3 regions of the Halomonas sp. IOP_14 genome follow, and region 1 is predicted to be linked to each of the others. Evidence: riboswitches for the same ligand, from Rfam matches in the RefSeq annotation. Region 1 holds a riboswitch; each other region holds the start of a gene.
The links. Region 1 has a riboswitch for thiamine pyrophosphate ahead of tenA (thiaminase II). Riboswitches for the same ligand answer to the same signal wherever they lie in the genome.
Positions count from the first base shown of each region.

Region 1 (7,575 bases):
TAAATTAATTAGCGCAACTTTTTTAATAAAGGCTACTCTGATGAATGTGTCGACGTGTGATTAGCCGTGCTACTCGCACCTTTCACACACGGCGTTTTCCCTACTAACGGATTAGAGGTGTTCGTCATGGCAACTGGTAAAGAAGATAAAGCGAAAGGAACGGCCAACAAAGCAGCGGGAAAAGTGAAAGAAGCCGCGGGCAAGGCAACAGGAAGCGCTAAAACTGAAGCCAAAGGTAAGGCCCAGCAGGCTAAAGGCGAACTGCAAAAAGGCAAAGGCGACGCCAAGGAGAGCCAGAAAAAACAGCGCTAGTTATGTAACACTGATACCAACAGGGGGCTTCGGCCCCCTGTTGGCGTTTAAGTGGTTTTAAACAGTTGTCTTGCTCAAACGAAAAAACCGCTAACCCACTAGCAGGTTTTTCGCATTATTGAAGCGGCCTGATCTTAGTTTAATTCCAGCGATAAACTCATTTCCACGCCAGCGTCATCTACTCTGAACCAGTACTCCATGTTTTTGTAGATGTCACCATATTGCTTGAGCATATCAATATCGGACGCTGACAAATCATCTGATGGTATCTGTTCCACAAAGTCGGCCAGTGAATGGTAGAACTCGCCTGTTATGTGTCCATGAACAAGCAGATTGCGCTCTGAGGCAGGGGCTTCCAGCTCTTTCTGCAGTGTCGCCGAATCACTGATACCAGCGCCCAGTACAATAGCCGTGTCAGACATGGCGGCGTAGAGTTCCGGTGCCTCAGGGGGCAGCATCATGCTCTCGACTTGCTTGGCTTCCCCACCGGGTTCAAGCCCTAGAGTCCCTAACTCCGGCGCGAAAGAGCTTGCGGCAGAAAGCAGGGAAAGAGGATTTTGTGAAGCAAGCGTCAGGAGCCCCGTCATGGTAGGTTCGCCGTCTGTCATTGTCAGACTGTTGATACGAGCTCTGAAGCCAGATAGTGACTGACCAATCATCATGGTGATCGGGTTATTAATCGCCATGTTGATCTCATTCCAGGAGCTGTTCAGATCTTGTAGTTCATCACAGCTGAAGGGGTTCTGGCGCACTTCCTGAGCATATTTCTGAACGGTCTGAACCAACAGCGGCATGTTCAGACCTAAGCCATAGCTGGCCATACCTTCTGTGCTACCTAGGCCCGGCACCTGAGTCGTCAGAGTGCGCAGGTCGCTGACAATATCCTCATCGGTTTCTAGAATCAGGTTCATTTCCATGCGGTCAAGATCGTTCTCGCGCGAGCCCATTACAAGGCCAGGGAAGCGGTTCGTGATACGGTCGATATCTGCCTGGCAGGCGGATAAATCCAATTGCTCGGCATCAACCGCTTCCATCAGTGCCTGAGTACCTGAGTGAGTGGGGGTGCTCAGCTCATTAAGTAGGCGTGAGGAGTCGATTTTCCCCGCGCCGTAAGGTGTAAAGCCATGGCGCTTTTCAAGCTCTGCCAGTGCATCGGTATCACCGATGCTGCTGTCGGGCAGGGTGTTGCCCAGCACTTGTGCTAGCAGCTCGTCACTAGCATTCTGTGGTACCACAGACACCAGCAGTTGCTGGTCGTCAATGGCTAGAATCGCCTTGACGGGCCCCTCAGGCGTCAGCACCCAGTATTCAGTGTCGTTGGTGGTGGCCGTGCTCAGGTTAATGTCTGCTTTGGTCAAAATGCGTTGCAGCGTTTCGCGGAAGGCATCTTCATCCTGCAGTTGCATACGTAAAACAGGCAAGACACCCAACCCATAGAGGGCGGCCTGAGGGTTCATTTTCAGGCCCAGCGCATGGACATCGTCCAGCGTTTCAACATCGACTAGCTCTTCACTCATGGCGATCAATACCGTCATCAACGAATGCATCACTTCATCGTCTATCTCGGGCAGTGTCTCGCGTAGCTCATCCAGACTAGACTCAATGCTAGCCTTGGGCTGCATGCGTTGATAACGATCAAAAGCATCTTGTTCAGGCATTGCTTCACGTGTTGCCATGAAGTAGGGAGAGTCAGCCGGAATATATTTCAGCATGGGAGCTGCATTATTTTTCGGCGCTTCCTCCTGTGTGGCTGCTGACGTTGATTCGTTATCATCGCTGCAGCCGGTTAACATGCCTGCGCTGAGCAGAGCCGCGGTTACCGCCAAGGAAAGTTTGGTTTTCATCTGGAATCGGTTCTTTGAATGGTGTTGGTTTTAAATAGAACGCCGTAACAGAGCGCTGCGCAAATGAGAATCATACACGAGCAATGTATAATTAATCTACTTGGACGGTAATTACTTTTAAATACTGTTAGAGCAAATTCAGTGGCTGGCCTGTGGCGATTAGATATTAATGTGACCCTTGAGTTTTGCTAAGACTCAAGGGCCACATATAGTCACAATGCTGTTCAGTAAGTCGCTATTTTAAACTTCCTGATACAGCTCACTGCCTTTGTTGCGGAACTTCTCTGCCTGCTCTTCCATGCCTTTCATCACCGCTTCTTGATCGCCGTTTAGGCCATGTTCGTTGGCGTAATCACGCACCTCCTGGCTGATCTTCATGGAGCAGAACTTTGGTCCGCACATGGAGCAGAAGTGCGCCACCTTGGCGGAGTCTTTGGGCAGGGTTTCGTCGTGGTACTCTCGGGCAGTATCCGGGTCTAGCCCCAGGTTGAACTGGTCTTCCCAGCGGAACTCGAAGCGTGCCTTAGAGAGTGCATTATCCCGCCGCTGCGCTGCCGGGTGGCCCTTGGCGAGATCCGCCGCGTGGGCAGCAATCTTGTAGGTAATGATGCCGGTTTTGACGTCGTCTTTATTGGGCAGGCCCAGGTGCTCTTTGGGGGTGACGTAGCAGAGCATGGCGCAGCCAAACCAGCCGATCATCGCCGCCCCAATGCCCGAGGTAATGTGGTCGTAGCCGGGGGCTATATCGGTTACCAGCGGGCCTAAGGTATAGAAGGGCGCTTCGTCGCAGTATTCCAACTGCTTATCCATGTTCTCTTTCACCAGGTGCATGGGCACGTGGCCGGGGCCTTCGATCATCACCTGCACATCGTGCTTCCAGGCAATATGGGTCAGCTCGCCCAAGGTTTTTAGCTCCGCCATCTGTGCTTCGTCATTGGCATCGGCCACTGAGCCAGGACGCAGGCCATCACCGAGGGAGAACGCCACATCGTACTGCTTGCAGATCTCGCAGATCTCCTCGAAGTGGGTGTACAAGAAGCTCTCCTGGTGATGGTACAAACACCATTTGGCCATGATCGAGCCGCCGCGGCTGACAATGCCGGTGACCCGCTTGGCGGTGAGCGGCACATAGCGCAGCAGTACGCCCGCGTGAATGGTGAAGTAGTCCACGCCCTGTTCGGCCTGCTCGATCAGCGTATCGCGGAAGACTTCCCAGGTGAGGTCTTCGGCCACGCCTTTGACCTTTTCCAGCGCCTGATAGATAGGCACTGTGCCAATCGGCACCGGCGAGTTGCGCAAAATCCACTCGCGGGTTTCGTGGATGTTCTGCCCAGTGGAGAGATCCATAATGGTGTCCGCGCCCCAGCGGATGCCCCAGGTCATCTTATCTACCTCTTCTTCGATAGAAGAAGTCACCGCTGAGTTACCCAGATTACCGTTAATTTTGACCAGGAAATTACGGCCAATAATCATCGGCTCGCTTTCTGGGTGGTTGATGTTATTGGGAATAATCGCCCGCCCTCTGGCGACTTCATCACGCACAAACTCAGGGGTGATTTCTTCCGGCAGGCTGGCGCCAAAGCTCTGGCCTTTGTGCTGATGGCCCAGAATGCGCTCTACTTCAGCGGTACCTAGCGCTTGACGGCGCTGGTTTTCGCGCAAGGCGATAAACTCCATTTCCGGGGTGATAATGCCCTGGCGGGCGTAGTGCAGCTGGGTCACGTTCTTGCCCGGTTTTGCTCGGCGTGGTGTGCGGGTTAGATCAAAGCGCAGCTGGGCAAGCGTCGGGTCGTTGGCGCGGCGGTTGCCGTAATCAGACGTGGGGCCTGATAGAAATTCGGTATCGTCACGCTCTTCAATCCAGGCTCGGCGTAGTTCCGGCAGACCGCGGCGCAGGTCATTGTTAGCATCCGGATCGCTATAGGGGCCTGAAGTGTCGTACACCAGCAGTGGCGGGTTCTCTTCATCAATGCCGGTGGTTTTGGTCGGCGACAGTGAAATTTCCCGGAACGGCACACGGATATCCGGGCGCGAACCTTCGATATATACCTTACGTGAGCCGGGCAGCGGCGCAATGGCGGCGGCATCGACCTGGGCGGTTTCGGCTAAAAAGTGGCTGGTTTTGCTTGTTACGGTCTTAGTCATTACTGTCGTTTCCTTGTGTTGTTTTGCTGAATTAGTGGGTGAGGTCTTGGTCTATCAGCTCTAGGCCCATCTGCCAGAAGTCGATTTCCAGGCGGGTGGCGTCGCGGAAGATCTTGCTCAGTTCGGCAAAGCGGGCGGAGGTAATGTCGGCAAGGCGGATATTCAGCCATTCAAGCTCCGCCTGCATGGCGGCCTGAAACTCCTCGCCTTCGTACATGGCTATCCAGGCGTCGTAAGGGTTTTGCGCGCCGCGCAGGGTGGAAGGCTGGGCGTTTAGCCAGTTGGCGATTTCGCCGTAGCCCACCAGGCAGGGGGCTAGCGCCACGTGCAAATCCAGCAGGTCGCCGCGGTTGCCGGTATCCAATACATAGCGGGTGTAAGCCAGGGTGGCCCTGGCTTCGGGAAGCTCCACCAGTTCTTGCTCGGAAATCCCCCACTCCTGACAAAAGCCCACGTGCAGGCCCAACTCCACATCCACAATGGCTTTCAAGCCTTCGTGGGCCTGGCGCAGATCGGCGAGTGTGGGGCTTTTATAAGCAGCCAGCGCGTAGGCACGGGCGAAGTGAATCAAAAACAGGTAATCCTGCTTTAAATAGTGGCGAAACGACGCCTCAGACAACGTGGCGGTGCCCAATTGGCGCACAAAATCGTGCTCAATATAGGCGCGCCAATCGTCTTGGCAGGCGGTGGTGAGATCAGTAAAGCGGTAGCCCATGATGCCTCCGGTGGTAATGATCCGGAGGGGGGGGCGAAAAAGATCGAGGGAGTGGCGCAGAAGGGCAGCGTGCGATCGTGAGAGAGCAGCCGTGGCCATCGCTTGATCCCTACGCCGGTACCCTCGCTGCGAACTTGTGTAAGTAGCAGCGCATTAGCCGGATCAGGTTCTGCGGGATCAGCGCTCGGCAGCATTAATTGCTACGCCCTGCGCCATCTCAGCCGGATTTCACCGGCACCCCGTCAAGCTGTTCGTTGGTGGAGTGTAGGAGGCGGGTGGGGGAGATGCAAGGGTGTATGACATGGAAAGTTATCGGGAAACAATTTATTAGCATCATTACAGCGATGAGAGTTTAGGTGCTGTAATGGCGTTTCATGGCATCGGTACGTGAATTATTATACAGTTGAGTAACAAGTGGCTGTTTTACAGCCACTGCTATTTCGAATGTGAACCGTAGGAAGTTGCATGACCAACACGAACTCGATTTTAGGCGTCTATCTCAGTGATTCGCTCGACTTTGATGCCATTTATGGTAACGCCTTGCGCGATGAAGCGAGTGATGTCGTCCTGCGCCATCCCCATGAGATCGATAACCCCGAAGATGTGCGTTTTGCGATCTGCTGGTTGCCCAATGACGAGGCTTTCGAGAGCTATCCTAATCTTGAGCTGGCGATGTCTATCGGTGCCGGTGTTGATGCCCTGCTGGCGCATCCTGGCCTGAGCGATGAAGTACATATCGCCCGGGTGCGGGATCCACATCAGGCCGACTTGATGGCGGGTTTTGCCGCGCATGAGGTGCTCCATCGTGAGCGTGAGTTCACCACCCTGGAGCAAAATGCTGCCAAGGCGCATTGGGCGCCATTGACGATGCGCGCGCCAGCATCAAGAAAGGTGGCGGTGCTGGGACACGGCACCATGGGGCGCGCCGTGGTGAAAGCGGTGGCCGCGCTTGGCTTTTCTGTACACGTAGCCTGCCGCAGCGAGCCACAAGCCCCGGTTGAAGGCGTGACCTATCTGACAGGTGACGGGGCTGTCATGGCGGCAGCGGATGGCGCCGATTATCTGATCAATGTGCTGCCACTGACGGCTACCACTGAAAACGTGCTTAACAAGGCGCTGTTCGCGAAGCTCGCCAAAGACGCTTGGTTGGTGCAGATCGGTCGGGGTGAGCACTTGGTCGAGGACGATCTTCTCCTAGCGCTCGAACACGGCCATTTGGGTGGGGCGAGCCTGGATGTGTTCCGTGCAGAGCCGCTGCCTGCGGATCATCCCTTCTGGCAGCATGAGTGCCTACGCATCACGCCACACATTGCTAGTGATTCGTTGCCAGAGGTGGTCGCAGGGCAGGTTGTCGACACCGCCCGCGCCCTTCGCGATGGGCAGCCGCTTGCCATGGGCGTTGATCGGGCGCGCGGTTACTGACGTAAACGCTAACCACGTTGCATGACAATCACTTTGCTGCAAAGGAACACCTGATGAGTCTCAATAAGTCTCAACGCACCACGACGAGCAACGCCGAACAAGAAACCCGCATCGCGCTGGCAGCCTGCTATCGTCTGGCCGCCCACTATCGCATGACGGATCTGATCTACACCCATATTACCGCGCGGGTGCCTGGTGAGAAGGGACGTTTCCTGATCAACCCTTACGGTTGGCGTTGGGAGGAGATTACGGCTTCTTCGCTGGTGAAGATTGACGTTGATGGCCATAAGATTGATAACAGCCCAGAACAAGTGAATCCGGCTGGTTTCACCATCCATTCCGCGATTCATACTGCTAGCCACCATGCGGCCTGGGTGATGCATACTCACACGCGCGCTGGCGTGGCGGTGTCGTCGCTGGAGTCGGGCCTTGAAACACGGCTTAACCAGATTGCGCTGCAGTTTCACGAACGGGTGTCTTACCACGATTATGAAGGCATTGCCCTGAACCTGGCTGAGCGTGAGCGAATAGTGGCAAGCCTTGGCGACAACCCCGCATTGGTGTTGCGTAACCATGGCCTGCTGACGACCGGTGCGTCGGCTGCAGAGATGTTCAACAATATGTTTTATCTTGAGCGTGCCTGTGAGCTACAGGTGGCGGCGCAGTCTACTGGCCAGCCCTTACGGCTGGTGCCAGAAGAGGTGGCGCGCCACGTGGCGCGCCAATACGACCAGACTATTCATGAAGACGGCGATCTTGAACTCGAATGGGCCGCGCACCTGCGCACGCTTGAGGCGCTGGATCCAAGCTATAAAGACTAAATCGGCGCGGTTGCCAGCACGGCAAGCAAGCCAGTATCAGAACTATACGAATATCAATACAAGCAAAAAGGGGCTGCTGGACGGCCCCTTTTCGGTTATACCACGTCCTGAATTAGCGTTGACAAACGTGATGCTCGCACAGGCCAGTGACCGTTAGTGTGGTACGCGGTTTTCCAGCCAGCGCAGCCCAACGATCAAGACGCCGCTCAGGCAGAGGTAGACGGCGACCAGGAAGAGTAACGGTTCGTAAGTCAGGTAAGTGGTCTGGCGTACCTGGGTGATGACGGCATACAAGTCCATCACGGTGATGGTGGCA
Region 1 is NZ_JAINWD010000040.1:36,907-44,481, forward strand. It holds gene K7H09_RS19820 (DUF2955 domain-containing protein) at 1-3, shown strand, start outside; gene K7H09_RS19825 (CsbD family protein) at 127-312, shown strand; gene K7H09_RS19830 (hypothetical protein) at 447-2,156, opposite strand; gene thiC (phosphomethylpyrimidine synthase ThiC) at 2,397-4,301, opposite strand; gene tenA (thiaminase II) at 4,333-5,016, opposite strand; TPP riboswitch at 5,106-5,268, opposite strand; gene K7H09_RS19845 (NAD(P)-dependent oxidoreductase) at 5,482-6,438, shown strand; gene K7H09_RS19850 (class II aldolase/adducin family protein) at 6,492-7,259, shown strand; gene K7H09_RS19855 (ABC transporter permease) at 7,413-7,575, opposite strand, start outside.

Region 2 (7,575 bases), on a different contig from region 1:
CAGTCTCGGCAGCAACCAGCCGACGGCAAAAGTCCCCACCACGCCGACGTTTAATACCTCCCGATAGCTGCTCTCGCCCACCCGCTCCAGCGTGTGGGCTATCTGGTCGAATGAACTCTTCAATACCGGCAGCAGCAGTTCGCCCTCCTGGGTAAGCATTAGCCCCCTGGGCAAACGCTTGAACAGCGGCACTTTCAACAGCGTTTCGAGCAGCTTAACCTGGTGGCTTACCGCCGCCTGGGTCACATGAAGCTCTTCTGCCGCGCGAGTAAAGCTTAAATGCCTGGCCGACGCCTCAAACGCGCGCAGCGCCTTCAACGGCAAGTAGGGACGCACCAACTTGACCCCCAAATTTTTCTAATGGCTTATGCAAAATATCGCTGTTTGTGAATTGCCGCAGCGCGCCGTAAGTTAACCCCTGTCACAGGCTTTGCGTCTGGAAATAACTCTCCGCCCTCTCTTGGTATTAATCACAACAGGATTTTGGTATGCGTAAGATGTTAGCAGCAAACTGCGGCCTTATCATGACAGGTTCGCTTCTACTCAACGGCTCTGCATGGGCTTCCGGCACGCCTGAAAGCGCCGATATTGAGGCCCTGGTGAACGATACTATCGCGCCTTTGATGGCCGAGCACCGTATTCCAGGCATGGCGATTGCGCTGAGCATTAACGGCCAGCAGCACTACTTTAATTATGGCCTCGCTAATCAAGAAGCGGGGATTCCGGTCACCGATGAGACGCTATTCGAACTCGGCTCTGTCAGCAAGATTTTCACGGCTTCACTCGCTGGCTATGCCCAGGCTAGCGGCGCCCTCTCGCTTTCCGACCCGGCCAGCCGCTACCTGCCTGAACTTGAAGGCAGCGCCTTCGATGAGATCACGCTGCTGGAACTGGCCACCTACACCGCGGGCGAGCTGCCGCTGCAGTTCCCTGAGTCGGTCCAAAGCGAAGAGACGATGATCGACTACTACCGCCAGTGGCAGCCTGAATCCGCCCCTGGCAGCCATCGGCTCTACTCCAACCCGAGCTTGGGCCTGTTCGGTTATCTCGCCGCACAAAGCCTTGGTCAGCCCTTCGAGATGGCGATGGAGGAAGCGCTGTTTACCCCGTTAGGGCTTGAGCATAGCTACTTTCAGGTGCCTGAAGCGCAGCAGGCGAACTATGCCTACGGTTACTCTAAAGAGGATGAACCCATTCGGGTGAACCCAGGCATGCTGGATGCCCAAGCCTACGGATTGAAATCGACTGCCGCAGACGTACTAACGCTGGTGGAAGCCAATATGAGTGGTGCTGAGCTTAATGAACCACTAAGCCAAGCCTTGGCCGCTACGCGCACGGGGTACTTTGAGGTCGGCAATATGACCCAAGGACTGGGGTGGGAAAGCTATGCCTACCCGGTGGCGCTCGATCAGTTGCTGGTAGGCAACTCGCTTGAGATGATTTTGCAGCCCAACCCCGCCAACCGCTTAACCCCACCGCTAGCCCCCAGGCAGGAAGCGCTCTATAACAAAACCGGCGCTACCAACGGCTTTGGTGGCTATGTGGCTTTTGTACCCAGCGAGCAAATCGGCATTGTGCTGCTGGCTAACCGCAACTACCCCAACCAGGCGCGCATTGAAGCGGCACACCACATCCTTTCTGCGCTGACTGAAGCGCCCTAAGCAAGCAGCCAGACAACCTGATGCCGCCTTCGTGAACTGCAGCACCTCAATCGTTGGATATTCATCCAATGGTTGGGGTGTTTTTTATGGCGATATAACGAAGATCAAACAACCGAAAGTTGCATTTTTTGCTGTCGATAAGGAGACTAGCACCCTCCCCCGTCACTTACCTTCACTGCGAAGAGCCCTTTCCCATGCGTCTAAACGCCGATTTTAGCCACTTTGCCTGTGTTACCCCGGAAGAGTATCAGTGGGTCGATTCCCCCAGCGCGGGGGTAGAGCGCATGATGTTTGACCGGATTGGTGATGAAGTTGCTCGCGCTACCAGCCTTGTGCGCTACGCCCCCAATACAAAGTTTGAGCGGCATACCCACGGCGGTGGCGAAGAGATTCTGGTATTGGAAGGCGTGTTCGCCGATGAGCATGGGCGCTACGCGGCGGGCAGCTACTTAAGAAACCCCATTGGCACCGGCCATACCCCGCAAATTGGCGAGGAAGGCGCGCTGATATTTGTCAAACTGCACCAGTTTGACCCCAACGACACGCTACAGTTGGCAGTGCCAGCGCATCGGCTGCCCTGGCAGCCTGATCGACGCCCGCGCATTGCCTATAAAATGCTGCACACCTACAAGCAGGAGCGCACCAGCCTGGAGCGCTGGTCGGCGGGCACCTCCATTACCTACCCCACGCTGCTGGGCGGGCTGGAGTTTTTGATTCTGGAAGGCACACTGAGCGATAGCGAACAGAGTTACACGGCAGGCACCTGGTGCCGCTACCCCAGCGGTTCTGCTCCGGCACTTACCGCCGGTGATGATGGCGTCATGATGTACCTCAAACGCGGCCATCTGCCAGCCGCTTAGCTTCGCGACATACCCAGGAACGGCAGCAGCGTAAGGGCGGCAATAAGCCCCACTGCTAGCAGTACTAACACGACCTGCACCGGGTGAGCGGCCAAACGACGCCACAGCGTCTCCGCGTCACCCCGCTCAACCGCCGCCTGGTGCTCGCGTTGGGCGCGCTCAAGGCGCTCCGCCTGGTAGGCCTCTAACGCCGCGATGGCAGCGTCGTGCTGATGTGGATTGCGCAGCCAAATCGCGTCAACGCCCAGGCGGAAAAAGCCCGCCTGGGTTTCATAGGTATCAAAGCCATGGGCAGCGAGCAGGTCACGCACCTCCATGGCCTCTTCGTCGGTCACATGGCGCAGCCGGAACAGTAGTTCAGCCATTGGCGTGCCTCAAGAGTCGCTCTTCCCCACCATCAGGTCTGCCTGAATCACTTCGATCCAGTAGCCGTCCGGGTCTTTAACGAAGATAACATCTTTCATCTTGCCCTGATCGGAGCGTTTGACGAAGGTGACGTCATGCTCGTCGAACCACGCCTGGGCCGCTGCCAAATCCGGTACGTTGAAGCAGATATGCCCAAAGCCCTGGGGTTCGGCATTGCCATCGTGATAGGCGAAATCTTCCTGGTCTTCAGTCCCCCAGTTGTGGGTCAGCTCCAGCAGCCCTTTCTGGCTAAACGTCCAGGCGGTACGCGCTTGCGCATCGTCCGGAACGCTGTCGCTGGGTTCCAGGTTGGCCAGGAAGTAGAGCGAGAACTGCATCTCTTCGAAATCCAGCCGCCGCATCACCTGCATACCAAACACTTTTGAGTAGAACGCCAATGCCTGCTCAGGGTCTTTCACCCGCAGCATGGTGTGGTTTAAACGAAACCCTTGAGTTTGGGGCGGCGTAGCCACGACGCCAGGATGCTGCTCGCCTTGAAAACTCATTTTGCTCTCCTATCGCTGATGTTGATCATTGAATCCATTGAGCTTCACGTACCGCTTACCATGGGGGCTTTATGGCCATAATAACAGCCCTTACAAGCACGTAGGCAGTGTCGTATCGAGGTGCCGATAAGCGCACTGGCAATACTAAACAAAAACCCTACACTTATTCTTCATAAGCTTTACAAAAAGCAGTTCCCGCAACATGAGTGATGCCCCACCTTTGAGGCGTCCACAGGAGTTTTCCATGAGTGCGATCGATATGACGCTGGGTGACCACCTGACGCTAAAACAGCTTTCCAATGCGCTTCACAACGGTTTTTCGCCGATTGTTGAAGTCGAGTCGATGGATGGAATCTACAAAGTGCGTTTTCACCATGCTAACGGCGTGTCTGAGCTGAGCGATAACAAGGGCCACGTCAGTACTTTTCTGGGCACGGGCGAAATCCGCGATACCCTGGGCCAACTGGGCTTGACCCACGGCGTGCTAACCTTCGCCGACCAGTGTGGTGACGAGATGATTGGGGTCGAGGGTAAAGCGATGACACCTGATGAAATGCTTACCTACGGTACGCGTATTTCGTTTCGTTAGATTGCTATCGTCCGCATCCGGGGCTTTACAGGGCTACTTCAGGCAAGGATAGTAATCCCTCGACAGGGGCGCCCTCCGTTACGGTTGGGCTGAGAAGCACCCTTTGAACCTGAACCGGATAACACCGGCGTAGGGAGTCGTGGTAACGCTTACCACCTCCCTGCCGGGAGGATGCTATGACCCTACGCCCGCTTGGCGATTACCTTGAGACGCTGCGCTCAGTGACACCGCTGGTTCACTGCATGACCAACTATGTGGCCATGAACAGCACTGCCAACCTGCTGTTAGCCACCGGCGCGTCGCCCGCCATGCTGCATGCGCCTGAAGAAGTGGCTGAATTCACGGCTATCTCCGCGGGGCTGTCGATTAATATCGGTACGATCTCTGCCCACTGGGCTGACGCTATGCTCACCGCCACAGCGACTGCCGATCAGCATGCCATTCCCTGGGTATTAGATCCCGTCGCCGTTGGCGCCACGCGCTATCGCCAAACGCTGTGCGCGAAGCTGCTGGCCGCTAAACCCAGCGTGGTTCGTGGCAATGCGTCTGAAATTCTTGCCCTTAACGGTTTAGCTAGCCAAGGCCGCGGCGTGGACGCCACAGCCGCCACCGACCAAGCCGTGGACGCTGCAATAGCATTAGCGCAAAAACACGGCTGTATTGTCGCGATGACCGGTGAAAGCGACTGGGTGACGGACGGCACACAGCACTACCGCATTAACGGTGGCCATCCTTTGATGCCCCGCGTAACAACGCTTGGCTGTGGGCTGAGCGCGCTAGTGGCGGGATTTGTGGCTGCCAACCGCGACGCCCCACTGGGTGCAACGGTAGCCGCACTGGCCTGCTTTGCGGTCACAGGAGAGCGTGCGGGCAGCCACGCCAACGGGCCTGGTAGCTTTCAAGTGGCACTGCTGGATGCGCTGTATCAACTCACCCCTGACGACCTCACTACTTATGCCCAACTGGAGGCAATCCATGCCGCTTGATCTATCGCTCTACTTGGTCACCGATGCCACGCTCTGCCAAGAGCATGGTTTGGAACAAACGGTTGAGGCAGCGGTAAAAGGCGGTGTCACCATCGTGCAGTTGCGTGACAAGCATGCCAGCGACGAACAGATGATTGCCCAAGCCAAACGGTTAAAAGCGCTTCTGGCGGGCACCGGTGTCCCGCTGATCATTAACGACCGTTTGCAGGTGGCACTAGAAAGCCAGGCAGATGGCCTGCATGTCGGTCAGAGCGACGCAGCCGTTCAGCAAGCGCGCCGGGTGCTAGGTGAGCAAGCGATTATCGGCCTGTCGATCAATACTATCGCCCAACTGCAAGTCTCTCCGTTTGAGCTACTCGATTATGTCGGGATTGGCCCGGTGTTTGCCACCGAGAGCAAACAAGATCACGCCCAGCCCATCGGCTTTGGTGGCTTGGCTGCGCTGGTCAAGGCGTGCCCACTGCCCAGCGTGGCCATCGGCGGGCTGAAAGCCAGCCATGCGATTAGCGTACAGCGCGCGGGAGCGAACGGTTTAGCGGTGATATCAGCCATTTGTGGCCAGCCCGACCCTTACCAGGCAGCGCGCGCTTTTCAGATTTTCCAAGCCGATTCGGCGTCATGAATCAGTTAGAGCATATCGTCGCTTTTGTGCGGGTAGCCGAGTTGGGTAGCTATACCCGCGCTGCTGAAGCGCTGGATATTTCCCGCACTCGCGTATCCCGCCAGGTCATGGCACTGGAAGAGACATTGGGCGCGCGACTGATACAACGCACCACGCGACGACTACATCTCACTGAGGCCGGAGAACGCTATCTAGTCCGCGCCCAAGGGATACTGCAAGCGCTCGATGAGGCCGCCGCCGAGGTGGGCCAAGGTACCAGCGATGTGCGTGGGCGGCTGCGCGTTAATGGGCCGATGAGTTTTGGCACCCGCTACCTAGCGCCACTCGTCGCGCAATTTATGCACACTCACCCGGCGCTGGAAGTGCGCCTGGATTTGAACGACCGCCGTGTCGACCTGCTGGAAGAGGGTTACGACGTAGCGATCCGTATCGGCAGCCTGCCCGACTCCAGCCTGGTGGCGCGCCGACTGACGCGGTGCCGCCTACTGTTTTGCGCCTCGCCTGAATATCTTGCCAACCACGGTGAACCCGACAGCGTTCAAGCCCTTGCCAAGCACCACTGCCTACGCTACCGCAGCGGCCAACAGAGCGCTGACTGGAAGATTGCCACGCAGTCATTGACGGTCAATGGCCCACTGGAAAGCAATAACGGCGATGTACTCACCCACGCCACGGAAGCTGGCCTGGGCATCGCTCAGCAGCCCAGCTTTCTGGTCACAGAGAGTATCGCCAGCGGGCATTTAGTGCCCATCTTAACTAATGAGCCAGCGGTACGGCTCGATGTTCACGCGCTCTACCCCGCCCGGCGCTACCTGCCCGCCAAGGTGGAGCGCTTCATCGACCTGCTCACCGAGGCATGGGGTGATCCGCCGATTTGGGAGCAAAACATTGGATTATCGCCAATAACGCAACAGTGATGTGCAAAATACGCTGATTATCTCGATCTGATCCGGCTGTAAAGTAGCGTCATCAACCACTCGATGGAAGCTACTACGATGACAACGCATACTCACTCTGCCCCCTCTCTACAGCCCTCTGTACAGCACTCTTTACAACCCCAGGCCATCTCGCTACTGCGCGTCGCACTGGGTGTGATGGCTCTTGCCCACGGTTTGCTCAAGGTGTTTGTATTTACCCTACCGGGCACCGTCGGCTATTTTGAATCACTGGGTTTACCAGGGTTTCTGGCCTACTTGACCATTGCCGCGGAAGTGGGCGGTGGAGCCGCCCTGATTCTGGGTGTTTACACCCGCTGGGTGAGCCTGGCACTGGTGCCGGTACTGCTCGGCGCTGCTTGGGTGCATCTTGGCAACGGCTGGATGTTCTCAAATACCGGCGGCGGTTGGGAATTCCCGGTGTTCTGGACGCTGGCGTTAATCGTGCAAGCGGGCCTGGGCAGCGGCCGCTGGGTGTTAAGCAACCGATTCGCCTAACACCTAAAACTATCGCCTAAAACTATCGCCTAACCCTATTGCCAGCGCTTGCTTACCGCCAGCGTTGGCCATGCTGCTGAGGAGACTCACTCATGTTACCTAGCCTGTTTATTTCCCATGGTTCGCCCATGCTGGCCCTCAATAAAACCCCGGCTCATGCCTTTCTACGCGAACTGGGCAGGCAGCTTTCGCCCAAGGCGGTGGTAGTGGTCTCAGCGCACTGGGAGAGCCTGGCGCTCAAGGTCAGCATCAGCGCCAAACCAGAAACCATTCACGACTTTGGCGGCTTCCCACGGGCGCTTTTCGAGTGCCAATATCCCGCCCCGGGTGAGCCGGAACTGGCTGAACGGCTGGCCGTGTTACTGGGCGCCGAGCGGGTAGAGCGCGGCCTGGATCACGGCGCCTGGGTGCCTCTTTCATTGATATTTCCCGACGCCAATGTGCCGGTTGTTTCGCTGTCGCTTCCGGTGCGCTGGAGCAATGCGGAGCTGGTCACGCTGGGCGAGCGCCTGT
Region 2 is NZ_JAINWD010000025.1:69,679-77,253, reverse strand. It holds gene K7H09_RS16505 (LysR family transcriptional regulator) at 1-336, opposite strand, end outside; gene ampC (class C beta-lactamase) at 489-1,661, shown strand; gene K7H09_RS16495 (cupin domain-containing protein) at 1,856-2,521, shown strand; gene K7H09_RS16490 (DUF6164 family protein) at 2,518-2,886, opposite strand; gene gloA (lactoylglutathione lyase) at 2,896-3,432, opposite strand; gene K7H09_RS16480 (hypothetical protein) at 3,677-4,021, shown strand; TPP riboswitch at 4,076-4,174, shown strand; gene thiM (hydroxyethylthiazole kinase) at 4,198-5,007, shown strand; gene thiE (thiamine phosphate synthase) at 4,997-5,629, shown strand; gene K7H09_RS16465 (LysR family transcriptional regulator) at 5,626-6,546, shown strand; gene K7H09_RS16460 (DoxX family protein) at 6,625-7,062, shown strand; gene K7H09_RS16455 (DODA-type extradiol aromatic ring-opening family dioxygenase) at 7,155-7,575, shown strand, end outside.
Region 2: another riboswitch for thiamine pyrophosphate. It lies ahead of thiM (hydroxyethylthiazole kinase); the one in region 1 lies ahead of tenA (thiaminase II).

Region 3 (7,575 bases), on a different contig from region 1:
GTGGCTAAGCGATATAGTAGATGCGGCGCGAGCAATGAAAGTAGGCCCAGGCACTCAGCTTGATGCGGACTTGGGCCCGCTGGTGTCACCTGCTGCCCGTGATCGTGTACTACGTTTAATCGATGCAGGGGAGAAAGAGGGCGCCAAACTGATGGTTGATGGTCGCAAGGTTCAGGTAGAGGGTTACCCCAACGGTAACTTCGTGGGGCCGACCCTGTTTGCCGATGTAACCGCCGATATGACCATTTATCGCGAAGAGATTTTTGGCCCCGTGCTGTGTGTGGTCAGTGTTGAAACCCTGGATGAGGCGATTGCCTTTATCAATGCCAATCCCAACGGCAACGGTACCTCCATCTTTACTAACTCAGGCTGGGTAGCGCGCCGGTTTGAAACCGATATCGATGTTGGACAAATTGGTATTAACGTGCCAATCCCCGTACCGGTCGCTTACTTTAGTTTCACCGGGTCAAGGGCTTCAAAGCTGGGCGATTTAGGGCCCAATGGTAAGCAGGCGATTGCATTCTGGACACAAACAAAAACCGTAACGGCACGTTGGTTTGAACCCGAGAATGTTTCCAGTGGTATCAATAGCACGATTTCACTGGGTTAAAAAAGTGGCGCTAACTGGCTCCGCTTAAGCGGGGCCAGTTGCTAACGAGGTCGGTTAACCGCTTGGCAGATCAAGCCAGGTGGCTGGCTTAAAAGTTGTCAAACAGCGGAAGGCTCTCTTCAAGCAGCTGTTCAATGGGGCCGAGCTGGCTTTCATGCAATACTAACAGCGACTCCTTACCCATAAAGTGTTCAGCGGGGGGGACGAGCAGAGCAAACTCACCCTCTTCAAGGTGAAACTCATGTATTTCGCGCATTCCCAGCGGAGTTACACACTGCGTGCAGCGGTAGGTGTCATCTTCGCCATAAATCAGCCGATGGTACATTTTAAACAGCGTATATAGTGCCAAACCACCCTCAAAGGCTGGCCAGCGCGCAGGGGTCTCGCGAATATCGTTGGTAAGGTCTTGCCCTTCGGCTTCGGCGTCTGCAATTGCATTGGCAAGCGGGGCGGCAAGAATGGCGCTGTTGTCGGCAGGTAACGGCGTGTTGTGCTTAGAAGCGTGTTCAAAATCTTGTACAGCGCGCTTAAAGTCAGGAACGCCATCAAGAGTATAGTCGACATGCTGGAGGTCTTCGGGCTCACAGCCGCCATTTTCCCAGCCATGAATGACGCGAAGTGTCATTTGACCCCGTGTCATTGGGCGGGCAAGCAGCATATGTAGCATTATACGAATGTGCAGCTGACGCTCATCGGTATCATTTTCAAATGCTCGGTAAGGGTCAGTAAACAGCTCGTTTAGACGACCGGGGGTATGTTCCTTGGCTTCGTTATGGCTCATGACAGTGTCCCTTTGAACGAACTGTTTATTAAGAGTAGCGCATGTTTTTTTGTCACAGAACGAATCTTCAGTATGGCGAGTAGGGCGGCTGAATAAAAGCCTCTTAATTCAGCTTTTTGTTACACAACCGCTAAGCCGTTTTTATGAGATGGCTAAACTTAACAAGAAAGAGGTGAGCATGTCTTCATCATTAAGTCGTTTTAACGTGCCTGAAACATTGGATGACCTGCCTGACGATATTCGCAGTACCATTTTGACCGTTCAGGGTAAAGCGGGTTTTGTGCCCAATGTCTTTCTGATGTTGGCCCATCGCCCTGCTGAATTTCGTGCTTTTTTTGCCTATCACGATGCGTTGATGGAGCGCGAATCAGATACCCTCACCAAAGCCGAAAAAGAGATGATTGTAGTGGCTACCAGCGCACGTAATCGCTGCCTATATTGTGTGGTTGCTCACGGGGCACTGGTGCGCATTTACAGTAAAGACCCGCTACTCGCTGACCAAGTGGCGATCAACCATCGGGTGGCGCCGATTAGCGAGCGCCACCGGGTGATGCTCGATTTCGCCATGCACTGTGCCATCGATGTGGGTGAAATGACTGATGAATGGCTTGCCCGCCTGCTGGAAGTAGGCTTTAGCCAAGAGGATTGCTGGGATATAGGCGCGATCGCGGCGTTTTTTGGCTTGTCGAATCGGTTGGTTACCCTGGCAGGTACGCCACCCAATGAGGAGTTCTACCTGATGGGGCGAGTGCCTCGCTAAGAGGCGACCAGCGCACCTTAACTTTACTAAGCTATGATTTTGATTGAGAATAGTTCTTGAGACAGCGCTTCGAAAAGTACCCAAAAACGTACTTAGAAAAAGCGCTTAGCAAAACACCTACATTCACTGTCGCCAGGGGAGCCCTGCATAAAAGGGCTGAGATGCGGCTACGCAGACCCTGGAACCTGATCCGGTTCGTACCGGCGGAGGAAGTGCGACATGCTTTACCTAACGTTAGCCGTGCTTGGTGCGGCGCTGTGCTGCTTTGCTTACTTAGGCCTCCGGGCTCGCTGGGTGAATGGCCCACTTGATGACTATGTCACCGCCCGTAACTCGCAAACGGCATCTACCCTGGGGCTCTCCTTCCTTGCCTCCGGCATGGGCGCATGGATTCTCTTTGCTCCTCCTGAAATCGGCGCCTTTGTTGGCCCGCTGGCCCTGGCAGGCTATGCATTAGGCTCTGCGCTGCCGTTTATCGTCTTGGGGCTGTATGGGCCGAAGATTCGCCGGGCGCTGCCCGAGGGGCGCAGCATCGCCGAGTTTGCCGAAGCGTGCTATGGCCCTGGTGTAAGGCGCTGGGTAACGCTGGTATCAATCGCCTATATGGCGTGCTTTTTAGCTGCCGAGCTAACCGCTATTGGCGCCATTACCGCGCTGCTTTCCGATGTGCCCCCCGCACTGGTGATTATTGGCGTGGCGCTTACCACGCTCATCTATACTGCGGCAGGTGGTCTACGGGCCAGCCTTGCCACTGACCGTTGGCAGGCGTGGTTGTTACTGGTACTGCTGTGTGTGGTCGGTGGCATGGCCCTATGGCGGCTTCCCACTATTCCCAACGAGGCTGCGCTTCCTGCCATTCCCATCACCAGTGCGCTCAGCGTAGCGTTAACGCTAGTGATCGCGGTTACCGCGGCCAATCTCTTCCATCAAGGCTATTGGCAGCGCGTGTGGGCCGCTCAAGACGATCAAAGCCTGGGGCGCGGGGCATGGTTAGGTGGCGCAATGACGGTAGTCGTCGTCATGGTGATTGGTGGTCTGGGTGTATTGGCCGCGATGAGTGGTGTGCCATTAGGCGAGCCGCCGATGCCATTTTTTGCCCTGTTAAGTGATGCTCCTGTTTGGCTGACGCTACCCGCCTTGGTATTAGCGGTGACCTTGGTGGCCTCCAGCGTTGATACGCTGCAAAATGGTATTGCCTCGTTGGTGGTCGCGCGCAGCGAGCAGCAGGGCGTATCACTGGTGGCTGCCCGCTGGGTGACAGTGGTAGTAATGGTACCGGTGGTATTAATTGCCTTGCAGGGGTTGTCAGTACTGCGTCTGTTTTTGATTGCCGACCTGCTGTGTGCTGCCATTGTGGTACCTGTGCTGTTGGGCCTGTGGCAACGAATGACGCCACTGGCCGCCATTGTAGGTGGCATCGCGGGGCTGCTGGGTGCCATTCTCCCAGGGTGGTTAAGCCAAGGAAGCTTGGTCGCCGGGATGGTGGCCGCCAGTTTTCCGGGCAGTGTCCCTACCTTGGGGCCATTCGTCGGGGCGTTAATCGCCTCAACGCTGGTGAGTGTGCTGTTAGCCTACTTAACGCTAGCTATTCGCAAGGACATCCATGATTCGAACTCTTCTGACTACCCCTGAAGGTGAGACCCACGAGGGGGATGAAAGCCTGTTGGCTGTCTGGCAGGCGACGCCTGGCAGCCATATCTGGATCGATATGCAGGGCGAGTCCCAACAAAGCGAGCGGGCGATTTTAGAGGCGTTTGAGTTTCACCCCATGGCGATTCAAGATGCCCACAAAGAGCGCCATCCGCCAAAAATTGAAGAGTTTGATAATCACACCTTGATTATTTATCGTGGCATCTCCTCCTTTGATGCCGAACTAAACTATCTGCCTCAACAGGTCTGTTTCTTTGTGGGGGAGCGATTTCTGGTCACCCTCCATCCCGGCCAAGCGCTCTCCATAGAACGGCTATTCAACGAGCACGGTAAAGCCTTGCTGGCCCATTCGCCGGAACATGTCGCGCTGCGGGTGATGTATATTTCTGCGGGCTTTTATATCGATAGCCTGCTTGAGTTCGAAACGGCGTTAAGCGATCTGGAAGACGAGCTGCTGGAAAATGGTAATGATGTGCTAATGCGCAAGATCATCACTTACCGTTCCCGGCTGGTTAAAATGCGCCGCATCTTTAGCTACCACCAGGGGATTACCCAAGAACTCACCGCTTATGACTATGAGCATTTACCGCGGGAAGAGAGCGAAACCCTGCACGCCATCAACGATGTAGCGGATCGCTTCGAACGCCTCTACACATTGACCCAAATGTACTACGACATTTGCGGTGACCTAATCGATGGCTATATCTCTATTTCCTCCCACCAGCTAAATATCACCATGCGGGTGCTCACGGTGATTACCGCGATTTTTGTGCCGCTCACGTTTATTGCCGGGATTTACGGTATGAACTTCGAAAATATGCCCGAGCTGCGTTATCAGTATGGCTACTTTTTTGTCTGGGGAGCCATGTTGGGTATTGCGGGTGTCATGATTTGGCTATTTAAGCGCAAGCATTGGTTTTAAGGACAGGTTTTAAGGACGGGGTTTAGTCTCCCCATAGAACGACTCCAGGAAACAAAAAGTTGACCCATGCATAGGTGGTCGGTGGCTGAGTGTGGCATCCTCTCCAGCGACCAAGACTATAAGGCATAAAGCCGTCGACTAGCGTTTTCACTGGGAGTTGTTCCATGACGATTATGATTATCGGGCTGCTGATTTTTTTAGGCAGCCACTCTGTACGTATCTTTGCTGAAAACTGGCGTCAGCAGCAGATTGCGAAACATGGCGAAACCACTTGGAAAGTCGCCTATTCGGCGGTATCCATCGTTGGCCTGGCCATTGCTATATACGGTTTTGGCCAGATGCGCCTTGATCCCATCTATATCTGGTACCCGCCAATGGGAATGCGCCATGCGGTGGCGCTGCTGATGGTGCCGGCCTTTATTATGCTGGTGGCGGCATACATTCCGCATAACGCGATTAAGGCCAAACTTGGCCATCCGATGATGCTGGCGGTGAAAGTCTGGGCTTTTGCTCACCTGCTGGCCAACGGTCGCTTGGGTGATATTATCTTTTTTGCTGCCTTTCTTATCTGGGCTATCCTGGCGTTCAAAGCCGCCAAAAAACGTGGCCGTCTTGCACCGCCCGCGCCCGTCAGCACCCATAAAATGGCCACCATTGTTACCGTACTCGTCGGCTTGGTAGCGTATGTGGTGTTTGCCTTTTACTTGCACACAGTACTGATTGGCGTCCCTGTTTTTAGCTAATCTATTTTTAGCAGTTTGACGTTAGCCCAACCTAGGAGTCACTCCATGGCCGAGACAACACACACGGTGCCCACCACAATGGCTGCTATGCTTTTGATCGGACATGGCGGTATCGAAAAGCTGGAATACCATCAGGATGTCGCCACGCCGCAGCCCAAGGCGGGCGAAGTGCTGGTGCAGGTGACCGCCACGGCGAAGAACAACACTGATCGCAAAGCGCGTGAAGGGCTGTACCCTACCAAGGACAAAGGCGATGTCACGTCCTTTGCCATGGGAGGTACGCCAACCTTAACTTTCCCGCGTATTCAAGGCGCCGACGTCGCTGGCCGCATAGTGGCGGTGGGAGAGGGCGTTGACGCTGAGCGCATTGGTCAGCGAGGTTTGCTGGATTTTAATATTTACGCCGATGAACGCCGTGATATTAATCTAACCCCGGATTACTATGGCCATGGAGCCGACGGCGGCTTTGCTGAGTATATCGCTGTGCCTGCTGATCAGTTTTATCACGTGCCCAACCCCGAGCTTCACGACGCTGAATTGGCCTCAATGGGCATGTGCTCTTATCAAACGGCTTACCACATGATGACTGCCGCCAAGGTGAGTGCTGGCGAGCGTGTGCTGGTCAGCGGTGCCAGCGGCGGTGTGGGCACTGCGCTCATTCAGCTCTGCCGTATTGTTGGCGCTATCCCGTATGCCGTTAGCCAGTTAGATAAAGCCGAGGCGCTCAAAGCACTAGGCGCAGAAGCGGTCATTGATCGTGGCGACCTACCGACGTTTGTTGACCGGGTGCTGGAAACCACTGGCGGCAAACCAATCGATGCGGTGATGGACTTGGTCGGCGGTGAGATGACCAACCTGTTTATTGACACCATGATTGTCGATATGCAGGGGCGTAAGAGCTACCCCCGTCTCTCTATTGCCGGTGCCAGCGGTGGGAACCTTAGCGAAATGATGTGGACCCGCGTGTATCTTTATCAAGTACAGATATTTGGCGTTTCCCATGGCACCCGAGAAGAGGCCGAACAGCTGGTGGCGTGGATTCGCAGCGGGGAATTAAAACCGGTACTTCACGCCGCTTTTAAGCTTTCTGACCTGCATGCCGCCGAGCGCTATTTTGTTAACCGGGGCAGCAATTATCTAGGCAAAATTGTGCTTGTTCCCGATGCTCAGTGGGCATCTCACGGTGCGCCGTTCGCCCTTGAAAATCCTTCTTCTGCCGTTCAGGAGCGCCGCTAGTGCATAACCTTCATACTATCCAGCTAATGGACACTCATGCCGGTGGTGACGTTAGCCGTATCGTCACAGGGGGTATTGATGTTCTGCCTGGCGCCACCGTTCGCGAGCAGATGGAGTACCTGCGTGATGACGCCGACGGTTTGCGCCGCCTGCTGCTCGAAGAGCCCTACGGCATCCCGGAAATGTCGGTCGATTTGTTGGTGCCGGCCACTCACCCTGAGGCGGTGGCGGGTTACATCATTATGGAAGTGATGGGGTACCCTATTTACTCTGGCTCCAACACGCTGTGTACCGCCACGGCCGTGCTGGAGAGCGGCATTGTGCCCAAGCAGGAAGGCATACAGCGCTTTAAGCTTGAAGCGCCGGCGGGGCTAGTGCAAATCGAAGCGAAGGTGCATAACGGTGTGGTGGAGTCGGTGACTTGTGGCGGCCTTCCCAGCTATATCGATACCTATCGCGATACGATTCAAGTGCCGGGGATTGGCGAAGTCACCTATTCGATCGCCTATAGCGGTGGCTTTTACGCCTTGGTCGATGCAACCGAGCTGGGCTTTAAGTTGGTGCGTGATGAGGAGCGCGCACTTTCAGAGTGTGCCTACAAAATTGTTGAGGCAATAAAAGCGCAGCGGGGCTTTTCTCACTACACTCTGGGCGATGTGGGGCCTCTGCCATTTTTGCACTTTATGGGGCCTGAAGAGCAGATAGGGGAGGGGTATACACGTTCACGGTCAACGACCTACGTTCATCCAGGCGTTATTTGCCGCAGCACAACGGGCACCGGCACCTCGGCACGTCTAGCGCTAATGAACTACGAAGGGCGTTTGAATGTAGGTGATAAGCTAGAGACGGTGTCACTGCGTGAGACGGGGTTTA
Region 3 is NZ_JAINWD010000001.1:77,486-85,060, forward strand. It holds gene K7H09_RS00345 (CoA-acylating methylmalonate-semialdehyde dehydrogenase) at 1-610, shown strand, start outside; gene K7H09_RS00350 (hypothetical protein) at 699-1,391, opposite strand; gene K7H09_RS00355 (peroxidase-related enzyme) at 1,570-2,151, shown strand; TPP riboswitch at 2,276-2,381, shown strand; gene K7H09_RS00360 (sodium:solute symporter family transporter) at 2,371-3,783, shown strand; gene corA (magnesium/cobalt transporter CorA) at 3,755-4,723, shown strand; gene K7H09_RS00370 (NnrU family protein) at 4,888-5,466, shown strand; gene K7H09_RS00375 (zinc-binding dehydrogenase) at 5,512-6,702, shown strand; gene K7H09_RS00380 (proline racemase family protein) at 6,702-7,575, shown strand, end outside.
Region 3: another riboswitch for thiamine pyrophosphate. It lies ahead of K7H09_RS00360 (sodium:solute symporter family transporter); the one in region 1 lies ahead of tenA (thiaminase II).